One region of the Micromonospora profundi genome, then DNA from elsewhere that is predicted to be linked to it. Evidence: riboswitches for the same ligand, from Rfam matches in the RefSeq annotation. Region 1 holds a riboswitch; each other region holds the start of a gene.
The links. A riboswitch is a leader RNA that binds a small molecule or an ion and turns the genes downstream of it on or off. The one in region 1 is predicted to bind S-adenosylmethionine.
Positions count from the first base shown of each region.

Region 2: another riboswitch for S-adenosylmethionine. It lies ahead of F4558_RS14730 (hypothetical protein); the one in region 1 lies ahead of thrC (threonine synthase).
Region 3: another riboswitch for S-adenosylmethionine. It lies ahead of F4558_RS17210 (ABC transporter substrate-binding protein); the one in region 1 lies ahead of thrC (threonine synthase).

Region 1 covers NZ_JAATJK010000001.1:6,455,328-6,462,467, forward strand. Annotated here, with positions in the region: gene F4558_RS28895 (alpha/beta fold hydrolase) at 1-538, shown strand, start outside; gene F4558_RS28900 (ABC transporter permease) at 538-1,434, shown strand; gene F4558_RS28905 (DoxX family protein) at 1,723-2,172, shown strand; SAM riboswitch class I at 2,329-2,464, shown strand; gene thrC (threonine synthase) at 2,475-3,761, shown strand; gene F4558_RS28915 (GNAT family N-acetyltransferase) at 4,051-5,070, shown strand; gene paaN (phenylacetic acid degradation protein PaaN) at 5,121-6,794, shown strand; gene F4558_RS28925 (GNAT family N-acetyltransferase) at 6,956-7,140, opposite strand, start outside.
Region 2 covers NZ_JAATJK010000001.1:3,373,105-3,380,244, forward strand. Annotated here, with positions in the region: gene F4558_RS14720 (type I restriction endonuclease subunit R) at 1-2,407, shown strand, start outside; gene F4558_RS14725 (serine/threonine-protein kinase) at 2,525-4,099, shown strand; SAM riboswitch class IV at 4,178-4,298, shown strand; gene F4558_RS14730 (hypothetical protein) at 4,328-4,930, shown strand; gene F4558_RS14735 (hypothetical protein) at 5,105-6,082, shown strand; gene F4558_RS14740 (GIY-YIG nuclease family protein) at 6,042-6,761, opposite strand.
Region 3 covers NZ_JAATJK010000001.1:3,929,590-3,936,729, forward strand. Annotated here, with positions in the region: gene F4558_RS17185 (NAD(P)-dependent alcohol dehydrogenase) at 1-166, shown strand, start outside; gene F4558_RS17190 (mycothiol transferase) at 182-691, opposite strand; gene F4558_RS17195 (hypothetical protein) at 989-1,180, shown strand; gene corA (magnesium/cobalt transporter CorA) at 1,211-2,332, opposite strand; gene F4558_RS17205 (APC family permease) at 2,527-4,476, shown strand; SAM riboswitch class IV at 4,549-4,660, shown strand; gene F4558_RS17210 (ABC transporter substrate-binding protein) at 4,941-5,813, shown strand; gene F4558_RS17215 (amino acid ABC transporter permease) at 5,859-6,635, shown strand; gene F4558_RS17220 (amino acid ABC transporter ATP-binding protein) at 6,638-7,140, shown strand, end outside.

The DNA.
Region 1 (7,140 bases):
GAAGATCAAGAACTACAGCCACGGCATGCGCCAACGACTGGCGATCGCCCAGGCCATGCTCGGGTTGCCCGAGTTGCTGGTGCTCGACGAACCGACGGACGGGCTCGACCCGCCGCAGATCGCCGAGATGCGCCGAGTCCTCCAGCGGTACGCCACCGACGGGCGCGCGGTGCTGGTCTCCAGTCACCTGCTGGCCGAGGTGGAGCAGACCTGCACCCACGCGGTGGTGGTGAACAAGGGCCGGATCGTGGCGTCCGGGCCGGTGGAGGAGATCGTGGGGGAGTCGCCGAGCGTGCTGTTCGATGTCAGCGACCCGGTGGCGGCGCGGCAGGTGCTGGACGGCCTGCACGGCGTACGGGTGCTGCCGGAGAGCGACGGGCAGTTGGTGGTCGACACCAACGGCACGGCCCGCAGCGAGGTGGTGGCCGAGCTGGTACGCGCCGGCATCGGAGTGGACCGGGTGGTGCCCCGGCGCCGCCTGGAGGACGCGTTCCTCGCCCTGGTGGGCGAGAACTCTCGGGGAAGCGGTGACCGGTGATGGCTGGCTCTTCCGTCGACACGCCGTCGGGCGTCACCGATCCGGCCGGTGCGGCCCGGGGCTACCGGCCGTCGGCCACCATGCCGTTCGCTGCGGAGTTCCGCCGGCAGGCGTCCCGGCGGCGCACCCAGCTGGCGCTCGGGTTCATGGTGCTGCTGCCGCTGATCATCCTGATCGCGTTCCAGTTCGACTCGGGCGGTGACGACGACAACGGCCGCAACGAGTTCTCCAGCCTGGTCGAGCTGGCCACCTCGGGCGGGCTCAACTTCACCCTGTTCTCGATCTTCGTGTCGGCGTCGTTCCTGCTGGTGGTGGTCGTCGCGCTGTTCTGCGGCGACACGGTGGCCAGCGAGGCGAGCTGGGGGAGTCTGCGCTACCTGCTGGCCGTCCCTGTGCCCCGTGCCCGGCTGCTCACGGTGAAGCTCGTGGTCGCGCTCGCGTACTCGGGGCTGGCCCTGCTCCTGCTGGCCGGCACCGCGCTGGTGGCCGGCACCCTGCGCTACGGCTGGTCGCCGCTGCGCAGCACTGTCGCCGCCGAGCTGGAGCCGACCGAGGGGCTGCTCCGGCTGCTCGCCGTGCTCGGCTACCTGGCGGTCGTACTCCTGGTGGTGGCGGGGCTGGCGTTCCTGCTGTCGGTGACGACGGACGCCGCGCTCGGCGCTGTCGGTGGCGCCGTGCTGCTGTGGATCCTGTCCAGCATCCTGGACCAGATCACCGCCCTGGGGGCTCTGCGCGACTTCCTGCCCACCCACTTCAGCACCGCCTGGTTGGGGCTGCTCTCCACCCCGGTGCAGACCGACGACGTGGTGCGCGGCTGCATCTCGGCGATTTGCTACGCGACGCTGTTCTGGGGGCTGGCGTTCTGGCGGTTCACCCGCAAGGACATCACGTCGTAGCGGCCACCTGACGCCACCGCTCGATCGACTCGCTTCCTGGGGCGTCGGTCGGGTGGGATGCGCGATTTCCGGGAAGCCGGAAACGTGCCGCCGCAACTATCGACGAGGCCGACAGGGTGTACGGACCGCGCGCGGAGCGGTACCGTCGGTTGCGGGAGCGCTCCCACAGGAGGCGATCACGCCCGGCTTGTTCCGAGCAGGGATTTTCCCACTAGCAAGGAATCTATTAACTTCGATGGATTCATGCTCCATGATGGGTGGTATCGATATCCATCTATGGGAGGTTCCATGAACGTCTCTCGGCTCGGCGGGCCGATCCTGTCCCTGTTCCGCATCGTGACCGGCCTGCTGTTCGCGCTGCACGGCCTGTCCTCGATCTTCGGGTTGTTCGGCGGCAACCCCGTGACCGGCAAGGCGATACCCCTCGGCACGTGGCCAGGCTGGTGGGCCGCGCTGATTCAGCTGATCTGCGGTGCGCTGGTGCTTGTCGGTCTCTTCACCCGACCGGCCGCGATTCTCGCCTCCGGTTCGATGGCGTACGCCTACTTCGTCGTGCACCAGCCGGACGGCCTGCTGCCGCTACAGAACGGCGGTGAGTTGTCCGCGCTCTTCTGCTGGTCCTTCCTGCTGGTCGCGGTGCTCGGCCCAGGCTCCTGGGCGCTCGACTCGCTGTTGGCCCGGCGTCGCCCCGCCACTCTGACCGCGCCGATCGCCGAGCCCACTTCGGTACCGGTCTGACCGCACTCCCACCGCGCGTCGCCGGGGCCTCGACGAGGCGGCCCCGGCGACGCGCCGTGCTCGTCACCCGTCCTGGCCTGGTCGGTTAGCTCACAGCGTGGGATCAGCGCTGGATGCGACGGCCGCCGGTGCCTAGAATCGGCGGCACAACTGAATACCTCATCCAGAGGGGCTGAGGGATACGGCCCGACGACGCCCCGGCAACCACCCCGCGCGCTCACCGCTGAGCGACCCGTGGGGCAGGTGCCAATTCCGTCCCTGCCGCACCGTGCGATGCGGGGAAAGATGAGAGGACTCTCGACATGACGTCGACGCTCGCCGCCTCCGGCATCGACACCTCCGCCAGCCCCGCCCGCGCCCTGGTCTGCCGCGCCTGTTCGGCCCGCTACCCGCTCGCCGCGCAGCACGCCTGCTACGAGTGTTTCGGCCCGCTGGAGGTCGACTACGACACCGCCGCCCTAGCCACCGTCACCCGCGAGCAGATCGAGGCCGGCCCGAACAACATCTGGCGGTACGCCGCGCTGCTGCCCGCCGGTCAGGACCCGGCCACCCGGGTCACCGTCAACCCCGGTCTGACGCCGCTGGTGGCGGCCCCGCACCTCGCCGCCGAGCTGGGCATCACCGCGCCGCTCTGGGTCAAGGACGACAGCGCCAATCCCACCCACTCGTTCAAGGACCGGGTCGTGTCGGTGGCGCTCACCGCCGCCAAGGCGCTCGGCTTCACCCGGTTCGCCTGCGCGTCGACAGGCAACCTGGCCAACTCGGTGGCCGCGCACGCCGCCCGGGCCGGGGTGCCCTCGATTGTCTTCATCCCCAGCGACCTGGAACAGGGCAAGGTCATCACCACCGCCGTCTACGGCGGCGAACTCGTCGCCATCGACGGCTCGTACGACGACGTGAACAGGCTCTGCGGCGAGCTGGTCGAGACCGACGAGTTCGAGGACACCGCGTTCGTCAACGTCAACGTCCGGCCGTACTACGCGGAGGGCTCCAAGACCCTCGGCTACGAGGTCGCCGAACAGCTCGGCTGGCGGATCCCCGCCCAGGTGGTCATCCCGATGGCCAGCGGCGAGCTGCTCACCAAGATTGACAAGGCGTTCTCCGAGCTTGTCGAGATCGGCCTGGTCGAGGCGCCGGCCGGTGGCTGGAAGGTCTTCGGCGCCCAGTCGGCCGGCTGCAACCCGATCGCCTCGGCGCTGCACGCCGACACCGACACCATCACCCCGGTCAAGCCGACAGGCATCGCCAAGTCCCTCAACATCGGTGACCCGGCCGCCGGCCTCTACGCGCTGGAGGCGGTCCGTCGCACCGGCGGCTGGATGGAGTACGTCGACGACGACGAGATCCGTGCCGGCATCCGCGACCTGGCCCGCACCACCGGGGTCTTCGCCGAGACCGCGGGTGGCGTCACCGTGGCGGTACTGCGCAAGCTTGTCGAGTCCGGTCGGCTCGACCCGACGGCCGAGACTGTCGTGTTCAACACCGGCGAAGGGCTGAAGACCATCGACGCCGTGGCCGGTCAGGTCGGCCCGACCCACCACATCAAGCCCTCTCTGCGCGCCGCCCGCGACGCCGGTCTCCTCGGCTGACGTCCACCGCCGGTCGGGGGCGGGGGATCGCCCGGACGGGGGATCGGGCCGATCCGCCCTGTAACTGGCTTTTCGCAGTGAGTGTAGAAAACCCGCCGCTGCGGACTTGACGACAGGAACCGGACGGCGCAAGATGCTCCGTGCGGGAGGGCATTTCGCCGGAGACTTTTGAAGTTCTTGCGACCCAACGCCGGAGGCGTTGTGCGAGTGTCCCTCCCGACCACGTCCGATCGGGCCACCGGATTAATTCGGTGGCCCGATCGCTTTTCCCGGTGACAGGCTCGCCGGCATGAGCATCACGATCGCGTCCTTCGACGGCGCCGACCGGGCCGCTGTCGACGAGGCGTACCGGATCGGCGCGGCCGCCAACGACGTCGACATGCCGGACTTCCCGCCGTTCTGCCGGCGTCGCTTCGACGCGCTGTTCCACACGCCGATGCCCGGCACCGAGTCGCTCTGGGCGCTGGCCCGGCTGGACGGCGTACCGGCCGGCTACCTGCAACTGGACCTGCCCCAGCTCGACAACACCGACAACGCGACAGTCGAGCTGACGGTGCATCCCGAGCTGCGGCGTCGCGGCGTCGGCCGGGCACTGCACGAGTACGGGGTACGCCTGCTGCGCGAGCACGGACGCAAGCGGGTGGTCGGGATGACCGTCTCCACGATGCCCGACGGGCCGCCCCGATCAGTGGCGGGTGACGCGTTCGCCGCCACGATAGGAGCCCAGGCCGCGCTTGTCGACGTGCGTCGCCGACTCGACATCGACAGCATCGACCGGGTCGCGCTGCGCGCTGCGCTCGCCGAGGCCCACACCATGGCCGAGGGCTATCAGTCCGTCACCTGGCAGGGTGCGACCCCGACGGAGTACCTGGCGGACATCGCCTATCTGGACGGCCGACTGCTCATCGACGCGCCAATGGGCGACGTGCAGTGGGAGCCGGAGCAGGTCGACGCCGAACGCATCCGGGGCACCGACCGGGCGTTGGAGGCCAGGGGCCGGCGGCGCTACCACCTCGGGATGCGACACGAGGCGTCCGGTCGGCTTGTCGCCTGGACCCTGCTCGACGTGGGCGCCAGCGCAGACTGGCACGCCTTCCAGCAGATCACCATCGTCGACCCCGCTCACCGTGGGCACCGGCTCGGTCTGCTCGCCAAGATCGAAAATCTGCATCACCTGCTCACCCACGAGCCGGCGGTACGCGTCGTCGACACCTTCAACGCGGCAAGCAACAGTTACATGGTGGCGATCAACGAGCGGCTCGGCTTCCGCCCGGTGGACTCCTGGAACAACTGGCAGCTCACCCTCTGACGGGCGATCGGCGCTACTGCTCGCGCGGGGTCCTCAGGCATGATGGCGGCATGACGGAGACCCCGCATCCCCTGTACGACAGGCACGCCGACACCCTCAACCGTGCGCTGACCGCGATCACGGAGCGGGGCTACTGGTCCGCGTACCCAGAATCCCCAAGCCCCCGGGTGTACGGCGAGACCGCCGCCGCCGACGGCAAGGCCGCCTTCGAGGCGTACCTCGGTGGGGACTTCCCCCTCGACCAGCCCGGCACGGGCCGGCGGATCGCCACCGAGGCGAGCCCGTTCGGTGTGGAGTTGGCCGTGCGCTACCCGCACGCCGGCACCGACGAGCTGATCAGGGCTGCCTCGACGGCGCTGCCGGCCTGGCGTGACGCCGGCCCGCAGGCCCGGGTGGGCGTCTGCCTGGAGATCCTCGACCGGTTGCACAAGCACATCTTCGAGCTTGCCAACGCTGTGCAGTTCACCAGCGGGCAGGCGTTCGTGATGGCCTTCCAGGCCGGCGGCGCGCACGCGCTGGACCGGGCGCTGGAGTCGCTGGCGTACGCGTACGCCGAGATGACCCGGCACCCGCAGACGGCCGGTTGGGAGAAGCCCGCGGGCAAGGGCGACCCGCTGCGGATGACGAAGACCTTCCACGTGGTGCCCCGTGGAGTGGCGCTGGTGATCGGCTGCAACACCTTCCCGACGTGGAACTCGTACCCCGGGCTGTTCGCCTCGCTCGTCACCGGCAACCCGGTGATCGTCAAGCCGCACCCGCGCGCGGTGCTGCCCCTGGCCGTCACAGTGAAGTACGCCCGGGAGGTGCTCGCCGAGGCCGGCTTCGACCCGAACCTGATCCTGCTGGCCGCCGAGGCGCCCGGCGAAAAGCTAGCCAGCGACCTGGCCCTGCACCGGTCCATGAAGATCGTCGACTTCACCGGGTCCACTGAGTACGGCGACTGGCTGGAGACGCACGCCCGGCAGGCGTCGGTCTACACCGAGAAGGCCGGGCTGAACACGGTGGTGATCGACTCCACCGACGACTTCGCCGGCATGTGCCGCAACCTCGGCTTCACGCTGACCCTCTACAGCGGCCAGATGTGCACCACCTCGCAGAACATCCTCATCCCGGCCGGTGGCATCGAGACCGACCAGGGCCACAAGAGCTTCGACGAGGTGGCCGGCGGCATCGCCGCGGCGGTCGGCAAGCTCACCGCCGACCCGGCGCGGGGCGTCGAGCTGACCGGCGCCATCGTCAACGACGGCGTGCTGGAGCGGCTGGCCGAGGTGACAAAGGTCGGCGAGCCCATCCTGGAGTCGCGGGCCGTCGCGCACCCGTCGTACGCCGACGCCGTGGTGCGTACCCCGACGATCGTGAAGCTGGCCGCGGACGACGCGGACACCTACGGCCGGGAGTGGTTCGGGCCCATCTCGTTCGCCATCGCGACCGACTCCACGGCGCACAGCCTGGAGCTGATGCGCCGGACCGTCGGCGAGAAGGGCGCGCTCACGGCGGCGGTCTACTCGACCGACGAAGCAGTGCTGGACGCCGCCGAGGCGGTGGCCGTCGACGTCGGGGTGCACCTGTCCTGCAACCTGACCGGTGGGGTTTTCGTGAACCAGTCCGCGGCGTTCTCCGACTTCCACGGCAGCGGGGCGAACGCGGCGGCCAACTCGGCGCTGACCGACGGGGCTTATGTCGCCAACCGGTTCCGGGTGGTGCAGTCGCGGCGTCACGTCTGATTGTGGTTGCGGTTGGGGTTTCCGGGGCAGCCCGACCCGCTCCGGGCGGTCAGGCTTGATCCCTGCGCGGGTCGGGCTGCCCCGGAAACCCTTTGTGGGCACGCTTGTCGAAGCCTGCGGGCTTGGGGTGGATCAGATCAGCACGCGGTTTTGCAGTGGGATCAGGCGGGGCGGCGCATCTGTAGTTCGGTCAGGGCCGGGATCGTGGGGTGGGGCACGCGTACCCCGGTGTCCTTGAAGCCCAGCCGCTGATAGGCGCGACAGGCACGGTCGTTGCCGACCACCACCTCAAGCATCAACTCCGGCCGGCCGCAGGCCAGCGACCAGGCCGCCACCTCGTCGATCA
Region 2 (7,140 bases), 3.1 Mb from region 1:
CCTGCTGGAGCGCTTCGTTCACCTGCACAAGGAGAAGGGTGCGGATGGGCGCACTCGAAAGTCGTTGATCTTTCCTCGCTACCACCAGTGGCATGCCGTGAAGAGGCTGACAGCGCACGCGGCGCGGCACGGGGCCGGGCACAACTACTTGATCATGGCCTCGGCTGGGTCGGGGAAGTCGAACACCATTGCCTGGCTCAGCCACCGCCTGTCGTCCCTGCACGCAAACGGTGACGTGGCCGAGCTGGACCCGGACGCGGTACGAGCCGGCCTGCAGCCTGGCTCGCCCGTCTTCGACAAGGTCATCATCATCACCGACCGCCGGAACCTCGACGCCCAGCTCCGCGCGACGGTCGGCAGCTTTGAGCAGACCGCTGGCCTGGTGGTGAAGATCGACGAGAACCATGGGTCGAAGTCCGAGCAGCTCGCGAGGGCCCTCGGGCGCGAGACGGGGAAGATCGTCACCGTCACGCTGCACACGTTCCCGGCGCTTGAGGAGTACCTCAAGCAGAATCCGACCGAGATCCAGGGCCGGCGGTTCGCGATCGTCGTCGACGAGGCGCACTCGTCCCAGTCCGGCGATGCGGCCGCCTCGGTCCGGGCGGTGCTGCGCGACCTGGGCCTCGATGCCGACTCCGACGACCCGGGCGCGACCAGCGCGCCGGCCACACCGGATGTCGAGGCTCAGCTCAAGGCCAACGCGCGCAAGCGACAGCGGGCGGCGAACCTCTCTTACTTCGCGTTCACCGCCACCCCGAAGCACAAGACCCTCGAAGGTTTCGGCACGCTCGGCGAGGACGGGAAGTACCACCCGTTCCACACCTACTCGATGCGGCAGGCTATCGAGGAGAAGTTCATCCTCGATCCGCTGCGCAACTACGTCACCTACAACACCTACTGGAAGCTCGTCAATGGCAACCGCGACGAGCGGAAGGTCGACGCGGCCAAGGCGAACCCGCTGCTGGCACGGTACGCGCTCACCCACGACTCGACCGTCGCCCAGCACGCGCAGGTGATCGTCGAGCACTTCCGCACGCACACTGCCGGAAGGCTTGGCGGACGGGCGAAGGCGATGGTGGTCACCGCAGGCAGGCCGCAGGCCGTACAGATGGCCCGGTCGATAAAGAAGTACATCGGCGACCTGGGCTACGCCGACCCGGGGGTCCTGGTGGCGTTCTCCGGCACCCTCACCTACGACGGTGAGGAGATCACTGAGGCGAAGGAAAACGGCGGGCTGCCCGAAACCGCCCTGCCGAAGGCGTTCGCCTACACACGTGCCGACGACAAGGCCGCCCAGGCCGGCGGAGCCGGCCAGCCCGAGTACCGGATCCTGGTGGTCGCGGAGAAGTACCAGACCGGCTTCGACCAGCCGCTGCTCACCACGATGTACGTCAACAAGACGCTGACCGGCATCGCCGCCGTGCAGACCCTGTCCCGGCTCAACCGCACCGCCGACCGCAAAAGCCAGTCCGACCTGGCGGTGCTGGACTTCGTCAACGACGCCGAGGACATCAAGGAGTCCTTCCGCCCGTACTTCGAGGAAGCTGCCACCCTGCCCTCGGACCCCAACCTGCTCTACACCGCGCAGAGCAGGGTAATGTCCGCGCCGGTTCTCGTCGACGAGGAGATGCAGGCGTTCGCGGCGGCTTACCTGGCTGCCCAGCGGCAGGCCGCAGGTAACACGGCGAAGTGGGAGAAGCTCCACGCCGAGCTGTACCGACATCTCGATCCTGCGGTGACCCGCTTCGCCGACCTACTCAACGGCGACGAGGAAGACGACCAGGAGACGGCTGAGGCACTCCGGGCCGACCTGAACGACTACGTCCGCAAGTACAGCTTCCTCTCCGGCATCGTCACGTACATCGACGCTGAGCTTGAGCGCCTCTACCTCTATGGGCGGCACCTCCTCAATCGGCTGCCCCGTGGTGAGGACGGCGGCGTGGACGTCGGCGAGATCGACCTCAGCCATCTTCGAGTGGAGAAGACCGGTGAGCACGATGTCAGCCTCGTCCCCGAGGGGCCGGCCGACATGAAGGGCTTCGGCGACGGATCCGGCGGTGCGAAGGAGTCGGAGAAGTCGCTGCTGTCGGAGCTCATCGACCGGTTCAACCAGAAGTACGGGACCGAGTTCACCGAGCAGGATGTCATCAAGCCCTTCAACGAGGCGCTAGCCGACCCGAAGGTGCGGCTGGCCGCCGTCGCCAACGACGAGGAGAACTTCGGCCACGTCTTTGACCCGGTCTTCGAGGACAAGATGATGGATCACTTCGACAGCACCGCCGACCTGGGGCGTAAGTACTTCGACCCGCAGCAGAACTTCCGCAGCTCGCTCAACCGCAGCGCCCGCAGCGCCGCCTGGCGGCTGATCCGCCGGCAGGAGGGAGTCGTCGACGACGAGGTGGCCTGACCCACTGACGCCGTCGCGGCGCCAACGTGACACGCCGCGGCGGCAACCCTGGACGATGATCGGTTCGACCGCAACACTGACCATCTGACTGGGACAGTCGCAGGGGTGGAGGCAACGGTGCGGGCAGAGCCGATCGCCGGTCGATACGAGCGGGTCGAGGAGATCGGCTCCGGCGGCATGGGGCACGTCTGGCGCGGCTACGACAGCGTCCTCGACCGCGAGGTCGCCATCAAACTCATCCGCGTCGAGGCCGTGCAAACCCCGCAGCAGGCGGAAGAGTTCGCCAAGCGATTCCGCCGCGAGGCCCGCGTCACCGCACGCATCCAACACCACGGCGTGCCCCAGGTGTACGACGCGGTCCTCGACCGCTCCTACGACCGGCTCTACCTGGTGATGGAGTTCGTCCGTGGCACCGCCCTGCGGGCCTTTATCGACCCACAGCATCCGCTGCCGGTTACCTGGGCCGCCGCTATCGCCGCGCAGATCTGCACCGTCCTCTCCCACGCCCACGCCATCCCCGTCGTGCACCGCGACCTCAAACCCGACAACGTCCTGGTCACCGCGGATGGGGCGATCAAGCTCCTCGACTTCGGCATCGCCGCCATCCTGCGCACCGACGTCACCCGCCTCACCGCAACCGGCAGCGCCCTCGGCACTCACCACTACATGCCGCCCGAGCAGATCCAGAACGCACAGATCACGCCGCAAAGCGACCTGTACGCCCTGGGCTGCGTGCTGCACGAACTCCTCGCCGGGCAGCGGGTCTTCGCCGGCGGCAGCGACTTCGAACTGTGGCACCAGCACGTCACCGAGCCGCCACCACCTCTACGGACGCTCCGCCACGACGTGCCCGCAGCGATCGAGGAGCTGGTCCTCGATCTGCTGGCCAAGGCCCCAGAGGACCGGCCGGCGGACGCCTACGACGTCTACGAGCGGCTGCTGCCCTTCCTGCCCCTACCTGGATCGGCACCGCCCGCCTCCGAGCGCGCGAGCAGCACGATGCCCGACCCGACGCTGGTGTACCGCCGACCCAATGCGCCCCGCCGCCGACCCGCACCCGCTCCCGTGGTCCCGGCGCCGCGCAGTGGCACGTCGAGCGCCGATCCGGCGGCGATCCTGCGGACCGAGGTTCGAGACGCGATCAAGGCTGCCGTTGCCCAATCCGACGAGCTGCTGGACGACGAGCGGTTCGCCCAGGCTGCCGAGGTGCTCGAGGGTGTGATCGGACCCGCCAGCGAGGCGCTCGGTGCTGAAAGTCCACGGGTGCTGGGTCTGCGATCACGGCGAGCGGCCATTCTCATCATCGGCGGGGACTTCCGGCGCGCGCTGCCGGAGTTCGACGCCCTCGCCGCCGCATACACCCGTACCGCTGGCCCCACCAGCGAGGACGCGTTGGAATGCCTGCGGCAGGCAGCCCATTGCCGGGCGGAACTCGGCCAGGCCACCACAGCCCTGCGCCAGTTCCGGCAGGTGCTGACGCACGTACGCGCCGCCTCCGGCGACGTCTCCCCCACCGCTCTCGACCTACGTTTCAACATCGGCATACTGCTGGTCTCCGAAGACAAGGCCGCCGAGGCCGCAGACGAGCTCCAACCGCTGCACGACGACCTCTGCGTCGTCTACGGCCCAGACCATGAGCTGACCCGGGAAGTGGCCGACCTGCTTGCCCGGCTCAGACTCGCCGCCGACTGATAGTTCCGCCACCACCGTTGGCTCAGGTCTCCCCCCGCGGGATTGCTCCCGGCCTCGATGATCTCTATGCTTCCTGGGCGTCAAGAGTGGTCAGCGTCAAGCCTCCCGGCTTGCTGACCCGGCAACCGCGCCACCCGCGCACGGTGCCTCCGGGGGAAGACCAGGTCGACCGCAAGCTGCGGCACGGCAAGAGCGGGTGCCTCATGGCACCGGGAGAGCGAGTTCACCGTGCCGTTCAACGAGCTGGACCTGGCCGCCTTCGCGGTCTGCCTGACCTGCGGGCACCTTCGCGACGGTGCCCCGCGCGAGCAGCGGTGCCGGTGCCAGCCCCGTACGCCGGAGTGGGAGCAGCAGTGGCAGGGCCAGGACATCCCTGGTGACCTCGACCTGTGTGTGTTGTGCGTCCGGGACACGGTGATCACCCGAACCCGGTGGTCGTGGCTGGCCTGCGAAACCTGCCGACACGTCTCGCAGCTCGTCGGCGAATGGTACGGCCACCGTGCTGCACTGCCGCTGGGCCGGCACTCGCTCATGAACGGCGACGTGGTTCAGCCGCCGACGGCCGCGAACACCGAGGTCGCTGCCTCGCTGGTGACTTCCGCGCGGCGTGGTAACGAGCTGCGCGAGTGGCAGCAGGTGGAGTTCGACCGGCTCGCCGAGCCACTACGCCCAGTCGGCCCAAGTGTGCCGCTGGTCGAGTGGCAGCGACGGTGGTCGCCGTCGCTCGGAGCAAGCGTCGACGCTTTCGACCGCTACGGCGTCATGCCCGTCCCCCACGACCTCAGCAGCCTCCGGCAGGCGCAGAACGAATTCTTGGCCACCGCTCGTTGATCGCCAGTCCAGCCGGCTGCTGTTGGTGGTAACCGATCTCGCCAACAGCAGCCGGCTGGTCATCGCCCATCGACGGTCCGGTGATAACGGGCAGCTCGGATGCCGCGCCGTTCGATAGCATCCGGCCATGATGGACAGTGGCGGGCAGCGAAGTCGGTGCCCGGTGGTCGAAGCATGACCATCATCAGTGGTTGGCCGGCGCTGACCGTGGCATTGAGCAACAGAGCCTCGCCAGCGAGGTTGTTCATTCAGGAGCGGTTCGGCCGCTGGCAGGACCTGCAGGCACGGTATCGGGAATCCGTGGGCTCCCTTGTCGTGCCTGGGAGTCAGGCAAACCCTGGCACCATCGGCTCGGCCTTCGACTGGATGGTGCGCTTCATGCTGCATCCCAGACCGGATCTGCGCTTGGCACTGCTCGGCGCGCGCACTCCCCCACTCCGGCACGCGGTCGACGAACTGGCGCGCACGCTGGATTACTCCCGAAGCGGCGACAGCGTGGGGACCTCCCGGTTCACCGGGCCGGCCGCAGGCAGCGAAGCCGACCATCAACTCGTTGCCCGGGCGTGCTGGGCGCTGGCGCTCCTCACCGACCTGTACCGGGTCGGTTCCACACCCGGATCCCCGTTGATGGCCCTGGCCCCAAGGTCCATCACCGCCGGGAAGCTACTTGATCTCGCTCCACCCGCGGCCCTCGACGAGCTCCAGGCATTGCGCGCCTTCGCCGAGCGGAGCCTCCTGCCGTCCCTGTCGGCGCGGCATGGCGCGTGGGCCCTCGGGCCGACCTTCGCCGGGTCATCGTTGATGAACGCCGACGCCGATCTGATCGCCGCAGGTCTGCTGCTCGACCTCAAGACGGGCCTCGGCAGCAAGCGCCGCGCCGGGACGCGGCGGTCCTCATTGGAAGCGCCGACCATCATGCAGCTGCTCGGCTACGTACTGCTGGACTTCGCTGACGAGTTCGCCATCGAAGCCGTCGGCGTTTACAACGCCCGCTATGCACACCTGACGACGTGGCGCCTACCGGAACTCCTGGCTGAGTTGGCGGGCCGGCCCGTTGATCTAAGGGAGGAACGTGTGGCCTTCCATCAGCTGCTCGCCAGGGACGACCACGTTACTCCTCGCGTCGGAGACCATCTATGTAGCCCTGGATGAGGGCGGACGCGTCGCGGTAATCGAGGTCGAAGAACTCGCGGTCCTTGCGCACCCGATAGGGCGCCAATCGATCGTGCAGCTCGGCCTCCACCGACGGAGCATCCGCGACCACCCACAAAGCGCGCACGCCATACGGGATAACGACGCCGGTCGCCCGATTGATCTCCCTCACCCGCTCCTCAACGGTCCGCTCGGTGTAGCCAATCTTCAGCATCCGAGGCTGCTCGCGAGTCGACAGCACGTAGATGTAGCCAGCTCCTCGCGGTTCACGCGGCTGTTCCCCGACGAGTCCGGCCAGATGGACCTGCACGTCCGCGTCAATCAGGAGCGTGAGCTGCTTCGCAACGGTTGCATCGTCGCCATCCCTGATCGCGCTCCGTAGGCGACCGAACGCATCACCAGCTTGTAGGCAGCGCTTACGTCCAGGGCGGCCCAGCTGTTGCCACACGGTGAACCAGTCCCACTGGTCCTGCTTGTGACAGCGCGAGTAGAGCCCCTTGACTTCCGACAGGGCCTCCAGCAGTGACGGGCTGGACTCAATCGGGCCGTTCTGCAGGTAGCTCAGCACGGCCGCTACCGACTGACGTCGTTTCTGCTGGACCTCGGGCTTGACGGGGGCCATCCCGAAGCCCCACTTCTGCACGACCTGCACGCGATGGTCTCGAACTGGAGATGCCACGACCGCCTCCTCCTCCCGTAGCTTCATGCGCCGTCGGATGCGGCGATCCCGGCCACCTCAGCAGCGGCCGGAATGAGCGGGAAGAGTATCCAACACGACTCGCTGGCCGCCGAGCCGGAGCCCGTGCGGAAGGCCGCCCGCCTGCGAAGGAACACGCGACTACAGGCCGAGAGAGCGGAGCGGGCAAGATGACCCTCTGCGTGGTCTCCGGCCCTACCCGCGAGGAGACTCGGGCGGTCGCCCACGTGCTGGCCCGCGTCCGGCCCGCCGGGCCGGAAGTAGGTGACAATGGCATCCTGTTTCACCGCCATGAATCATCACGACGGATCGCTGGCGGCGTCGCCCGAGGAGGAGTCCGTGGAGTTGGCACCAGAATCTG
Region 3 (7,140 bases), 2.5 Mb from region 1:
GACCACCTACTGGGGCAGCCGGCCCGAGCTGATCGAGGTGCTCGAACTGGGCGCGCAGGGGCTGATCCGGCCGAAGACCACCACGTTCGCGCTCGACGACGCCCTGGACGCGTACCGCCAGATGCGCGAGGGGACGCTCGAGGGTCGTGCGGTGATCGTGCCGTGAGTCGGCGGACGCCGGTCAGCCGGCGTCGAGCAGGCCGCGGACGTAGTGGGCCTGGCCGGCGTGCTGCTGGTCGTCCTCGGCGATGCTGACCAGCCGCACGCCGAGGGTGACCGGCGGGTCCCATGCCTCGTCGACCACCCGGTCCAGGTCCGCCGGTCGCAATCCGGCCAGGAACGATCCGGTACGCGCCGAGACGGCCGCGTAGTAGTCGACGAGGGCCTGCGCGCTCTCCGGGCGTACGCCCGCGACCTGTTCCGGCGTGTGGCCGTAGCCGGTGTCGTCCGGGTCGGCGGGCAGGCCGAATCGCTGCGCCCAGTCGCCGCTGACCCAGATCTGCTCGGCGTCGAGCAGTTGGGCGACGTGATGGTCCTGGACCCGCGTCAGGTGCCAGACCAGCCAGCCGATCGAGTTGGCGCCCGGTGCGGGCGTCCAGCGCAGCTGCTCCGGGGTGAGCCCGTCGACGGCCGAGCGGACAAGGTCGGGCAGCCGGTCGTAGGTTTCGGTCAGAAGGTCGTTCACGTCCACAGGTCACGTCTCCTTGTCGATTGCGGGTCAGGTACCGCCGACACTCAACGGCCAAACCTCGGCCGCCAGGTTGATCATGGTCCTGTCCGCGGCATGGGTGACCAGCGACTAGGTGCGTAATGTCCGGTTTGGCAGGCGACAGTCGGGAAACCGAAAACAGGCGGTGCGGATGTGGCCGGCCGTGGGATGGTTCGACGTGGATGCCGTACCGGTGTCGACCCGCCGGGATGCGGGTGGCCCGGCCGGTGGCGCGGGAGCACACCGCTTCGCCGAGGGCGGCTTCGACGAGGAGAGGCAGTGCCCATGCAGGCTCAGCGCAGGCCACCGCGCAACCAGCGGAGCCAGACCCGGGACGACCGGACCGGCGGCGGCATGACCGGGGCGGCCACGCCACTGACCATCTGGGCCGCCGCCGTGCTGCTCGGCCGGATCGGCGCCGGTGACGACGACATCGAGGACGAGCGGCACATCCTGCGCGGCATCGAGTGACAGCGCGCGGCCCGGTGGCCGCCAGCGCGCTCACAGCCAGCCGCGCCGCTTGAAGATCAGGTAGAGGGTGCCGCAGACCAGCAGCATGAGCAGCAGCGCGAACAGGTAACCGAAGCGCCAGTGCAGCTCGGGCATGTGGACGAAGTTCATGCCGTACACGGTGCCGATAAGCGTGGGCGCGAACAGGATCGCCGCCCATGAGGACACCTTCTTCAGCTCCTCGTTCTGCGCGTAACTGGCGGCGGTGAGGCTGCGCATCTCCTCGTTCTGCTGCTGCGAGACGAGGGTGGCGTTGACGGTGAGGATGCTCTGGAGCAGGTGCCGGAAACCGTCCACCCGCTCCACCACCTGGGTGAGGTGGTCGGTGACGTCCCGCAGGTAGCGGCTCAGTTCCTCGTCGGCGCCGTCACCGCCGGCCAGCGCGCCGAGCATTGCCAGCAGCGGTCGGGCCGCCCGCTGGAACTCGATGACCTCCCGGCTGAGCCCGTAGATGCGCCGGCTGGCGTTCGGGTCACCGCCGAAGACCTGCGTCTCGATCTCGTCGATGTCGTTCTCCAGCCCCGCCACCACCGGCGCGTACCCGTCGACGACCTGGTCGAGGACCGCGTACAGGACCGCCTCGGGCCCCTGGGCGAGCATCGGCGCGTCGGCCTCCATCCGTCGCCGCACAGCGGCCAGGTCGGGGGCCTCACCGTGCCGGACCGTCACCACGAAGTCCGGCCCGATGAACAGGTGCAGCTCGGAGAACTCGACCTCTTCCCGCATGTCGTCGTAGCGGGCGGCGCGCAGCACCACGAACAGGGTGTCGCCGTACTGCTCCAGCTTGGGCCGCTGGTGGGCGTTGATCGCGTCCTCGACCGCCAGGTCGTGCAGGCGGAACTCCCGGGCCAGCGAGGTGATCTGGTCGATGTCGGGCCGGTACAACCCGATCCAGGCCATCGCGTCGGTCTGCTCCTGGAGGCAGCGGTACGTGTCGGCGAGACCGTTCGGTGAGGCGAACCGGTGCCCCTGGACGTAGACGGCGCTGTCGACAAGACCGCCGGAGGGCTCCGTGGTCGGCTCCCCCATGGGTGGCACGCCGACGCGGGTCTCGTACTCGTCGAGTTGGCGGCCGAAACCACCGCCCGGGCGAAACCGACGGCCGCCGACCATGACGCGCTCCCTTTTCCGGTGCCGCCCGTCCGGCGGCCTCCCCACCGGGACGCGCTGCTTTCCCCGGGCCCTGCGGCCCGAAACCCTCCGGCGTGCCGCCCGCCGGACGCCCGGCGACCAACGGTTTCGGCGGACGGGCGGCGGTGCGCCGACGGATACTCGCGGTGACCATGGGCGGGACGGGGGTAGCGCCGATGGAGGTCGACAGGCGCGCCGGCCGGCGGACCGACCGGGTGCGACGCTGGCTGCTCGCCGACGCGTCGGAGCGGCCCGTGCCGCAGGGTCTGCACGCCCGCCCACCGGCGCAACGGAACCACCCGTGGTGGAAGGTGATGTGCCTGACCGGCGTCGATTACTTCTCGACGCTCGGCTACCAGCCGGGCATCGCGGCGCTTGCCGCCGGGGCGCTCTCGCCGGTGGCGACCCTTGTGCTGGTGCTCGTGACGGTGCTGGGCGCGCTGCCGGTCTACCGGCGGGTGGCGGTGGACAGCCCGCACGGTGAGGGTTCCATCGCGATGCTGGTACGCCTGCTGAGCTACTGGCCGGGCAAGCTGTTCGTGCTGGTGCTGCTCGGTTTCGCGGCCACCGACTTCATCATCACCATCACCCTGTCCGCCGCCGACGCCACGGCGCACCTCGACGAGAACCCGTTCTGGCCCAGTGGCCTCAAGGGTCACGAGGTGCTGCTCACGCTGCTGCTCGTGGCGCTGCTCGGCGCGGTGTTCCTCAAGGGCTTCGGTGAGGCCGTCGGGATCGCCGTCGTCCTGGTCGCTGTCTACCTGACGTTGAACGCCGTGGTGATCGTCGACGCGCTGTGGCGGGTGGTGACCCATCCGAGTGCGGTCGGGGACTGGACCACAGCCCTGACCACCGGGCACGGCGACCCACTGATGGTCGTCGCGCTGTCCCTGCTGGTGTTTCCGAAGCTGGCGCTGGGCCTCTCTGGCTTCGAGACCGGCGTGGCGGTGATGCCGCACATCCGGGGGGACCGGCGGGACTCGGAGGACCGTCCGCTGGGCCGGATCCGGGGCGCGCGTCGCCTGCTCACCACCGCCGCCGCCACAATGAGCGTCTTCCTGATCACCAGCAGCGTGACCACCACAGTGCTGATTCCGCCCGAGGCGTTCCAGCCGGGTGGTCCGGCGAACGGGCGGGCCCTGGCCTATCTGGCGCACGAGAATCTCGGCCAGGTCTTCGGCACGGCGTACGACCTGTCGACGATCGGGATCCTCTGGTTCGCGGGCGCCTCGGCGATGGCCGGCCTGCTCAACCTGGTGCCCCGCTATCTGCCCCGGTACGGCATGGCGCCGGCCTGGGCGCGGGCGGTCCGGCCGTTGGTGCTGGTGTTCACCGGCGTCGCGTTCCTCATCACGATCATCTTCAGGGCCAGCGTCGACGCGCAGGGCGGCGCGTACGCCACAGGGGTTCTGGTCCTGATCACCTCGGCGTCGACGGCGGTGACCCTCGCGGCACGGCGGCGCGGGCAGCGCGGGCGCATGATCGCGTTCGGAGTCATCGCCGTCGTGTTCGTCTACACAACGGCGGCGAACGTGGTGCAACGCCCCGACGGCGTCAAGATCGCCGCCTGCTTCATCGGTGCGATGATCCTGGTGTCGGCGCTTTCGCGGGTGCTGCGGGCCTTCGAGTTGCGTGTCGACCGGGTCGAGTTGGACCCGCTCGCGACGGCGTTCGTCGCCGAGCGTGCCGGGCGTCGGATCCGCCTCATCGCCCACGAGCCGGGGCGACGCGACCTGGCGGAGTACCGCGACAAGCTGGCGCAGACCATGGCCGACAACGACTTCCCCGACGACAGCGACGTCGTCTTCGTCGAGGTCCACGTCACCGACCCGTCGGATTTCGAGACCGGGCTGCTGGTGCGCGGCAGTGTGGCGCACGACCGCTTCCCGGTGCTCAGCCTGGCCAGTTCGTCGGTGCCCAATGCGCTGGCCGCCCTACTGCTGGAGATCCGCGACCGCAGCGGTCGGCGCCCCCACATCTACTTCGAGTGGACCGAGGGCGGTCCGGCCCGCAACGTCCTGCGCTACCTGGCGTTCGGGCAGGGCGAGATCGCCTCGGTGACCAGGGAGATCCTGCGCCGCCAGGAGCCCGACCCGACGCGCCGGCCGCACGTGCATGCCGGCTGACCAGGCAACGGACGGTGAGCGTGGTCATATCGGCTGGACGGCGGGCCGGGGTCTGCTGCTAGCCTCGGCGCAGGTCATGAGTGCCAGCGCGAAGCCCCGGCTTGCTGGCCGGCAACCCTCCTCCGCGGTGGGGTGCCCCGGGTGAAGACCAGGCACCGGCAGGACGCCGGTGCAAGCGTGGCCTGGCACCCAGGTCAGCACAGACCCGGGAGACCTCTATGCGCATCCTCACCACCGATCCACACGCCGACGGCGCGGACTTCCGCACAGGTCGGGTCACGCCGGTACTGATCCGGCGACGGCACGTGGACATGATGCGGGTGTGCAGCGCCGCCTGTCGCGGCCGCGCAGCGCACTAGCGCACTCCCCCTTTCCAGGAACCACACCAGCGGTACGCCCTCATCGGGCGCACCGTGGGCGGCGCACGTCCACGCCCGCCCCTGACGCGACCTTCGGAGACACTCGTGCGATTCCTTCCTGCCCTGACCCGTGCCGCCGCTGTCGGTGCCGCCGCGATCCTCGCCGCGACCGCCCTCACCGCCTGCGGCTCCGACGACTCCTCGTCCGAGGCCACCGCCAACCCGTACAACCTGGCGCAGCCCGGCGTGCTGCGGGCCGGCACCCTGTCCGACGCGCCGCCGAACGTGTTCCTCAAGGACGGCAAGTTCACGGGCTTCGACAACGACCTGCTCACGGCGGTCGCCGACAAGCTCGGCCTGAAGGTCGAGTTCGTCGGCACCGACTTCTCCGCGCTGCTGTCCCAGGTCAACAACCGCAAGTTCGACGTCGGCAGTTCCTCGATCACCATCACCGAGGCGCGGAAGAAGACAGTCGACTTCGGCAACGGCTACGACTTCAGCTACTTCGGTCTGGACGTTCCGGCCGGCTCGCCGATCACCGGCTTCGACCAGCTCGCCGGCAAGCGGGTCGTCGTGGTGCAGGGCACCGTCCAGGACGACTACGCCACCGGCCAGAAGCTCGACCCGGTCCGCGTGCCGGACTACAACGGCGCGGTCAACCAGCTCAAGGCGGGCACCGCCGACGCGTGGATCGCCCCCGCGGAGATCGGCGACAAGTTGGCCGCCGAGAGCAACGGCAAGATCACCGTGGCGGCGAAGCAGCTCAGCAACTCTCCGACCGCGTACGCGGTGGCCAAGGGCAACGACAAGCTGCGCGAGGCGCTGAACAAGGGCCTCGACGAGGTCATCGCGGACGGCACGTGGAGCCGGTTGCAGGCGCAGTACTACCCGGGCCGGCCGGTTCCGGAGGACTTCAAGCCGGGCAGCGGCACGGTGGCAGTGCCGTCGGCTGCTGCGTCCGCGTCCGCCGCTTCCTGACGGCGTACCGGTGACGAGCGAGCAGGGCGGTAGGAGAGGCGACCGATGGATCCGTTGAGCACCCTGTGGGAGACCTTCTTCGACTGGAGGTCGATGCGCGAGGCACTGCCCGACATGCTGACCGTCGGGCTGCCCAACACCCTGATCCTGGCGGTCTCCGCCGCCCTGCTCGGCTCCGTGCTGGGCCTGCTGCTCGCTGTCGCCGGCATCTCCCGCAGCCGGTGGCTGCGCTGGCCGGCGCGCGTCTACACCGACATCTTCCGCGGGTTGCCGGCGGCGGCCACGATCCTGCTGATCGGCGTCGGGCTCGCCCCGCTGGGAATGGAGATCTGGGGGCCCGACCCCTACCCGCTGGGCATTCTGGCGCTGTCGCTCATCGCGTCGGCGTACATCGGTGAGATCTTCCGCTCGGGCATTCAGTCGGTGGAGGCCGCCCAGTTGGAGGGCGCTCGCGCGCTCGGCTTCTCCTGGGCCGACTCGATGCGGCTGGTGATCATTCCGCAGGGCATCCGGCGGGTCCTGCCCGCCTGGGTCAACCAGCTCATCGCGCTGATCAAGGACTCCAGCCTTGTCTACTTCCTCGGGCTGGTGGCAAGCCAGCGGGAGCTGTTCCGGATCGGGCAGGACTACGCGGCAAACACCGGCAACCAGTCCGCGCTGCTGCTGGCCGGGCTCTTCTACCTGGCGTTGACAGTCCCGCTGACGCACATCGTCAACTGGATCGACCGGCGGCTGCGCCTCGGCCGGCCGGCGACCGCGCCACCAGACGACGACGAGGACGAGCTGGCGCTTGCCGGCATTCCGGAAGGAGACCGCCGATGAGCATCGCGACGACAACCTCGGTCAGCCTCGACGCGCGGGACGTACACCTCGCCTTCGGGCCCACCCGGGTGCTGCGCGGCGTCGACCTGACAGTGCCGCGCGGTGCGACGGCCTGCGTGATCGGGCCCTCCGGTTCGGGCAAGTCCACTCTGCTGCGTACCCTCAACCGGCTCATCGAGCCGGACCGCGGCGACGTGCTGCTGGACGGGCGCAGCGTGCTGGGCGACGACCCGGACGCGCTGCGGCAGCGGGTGGGAATGGTCTTCCAACAGTTCAACCTCTTTCCGCACATGAGCGTGCTGCGCAACATCACCCTCGCACTGCGCCGGCTGCGCAAGCTCAGCGAGGACGAGGCGGTCGCGGTCGCCCGCGCCCAGTTGGAGCTTGTCGGGTTGGCCGGAAAGGCCGACGCCCGGCCGACGCAACTCTCCGGCGGCCAGCAGCAGCGCGTGGCGATCGCCCGGGCGCTGGCCCTGCGCCCCGAGGTGATGCTTTTCGACGAGGC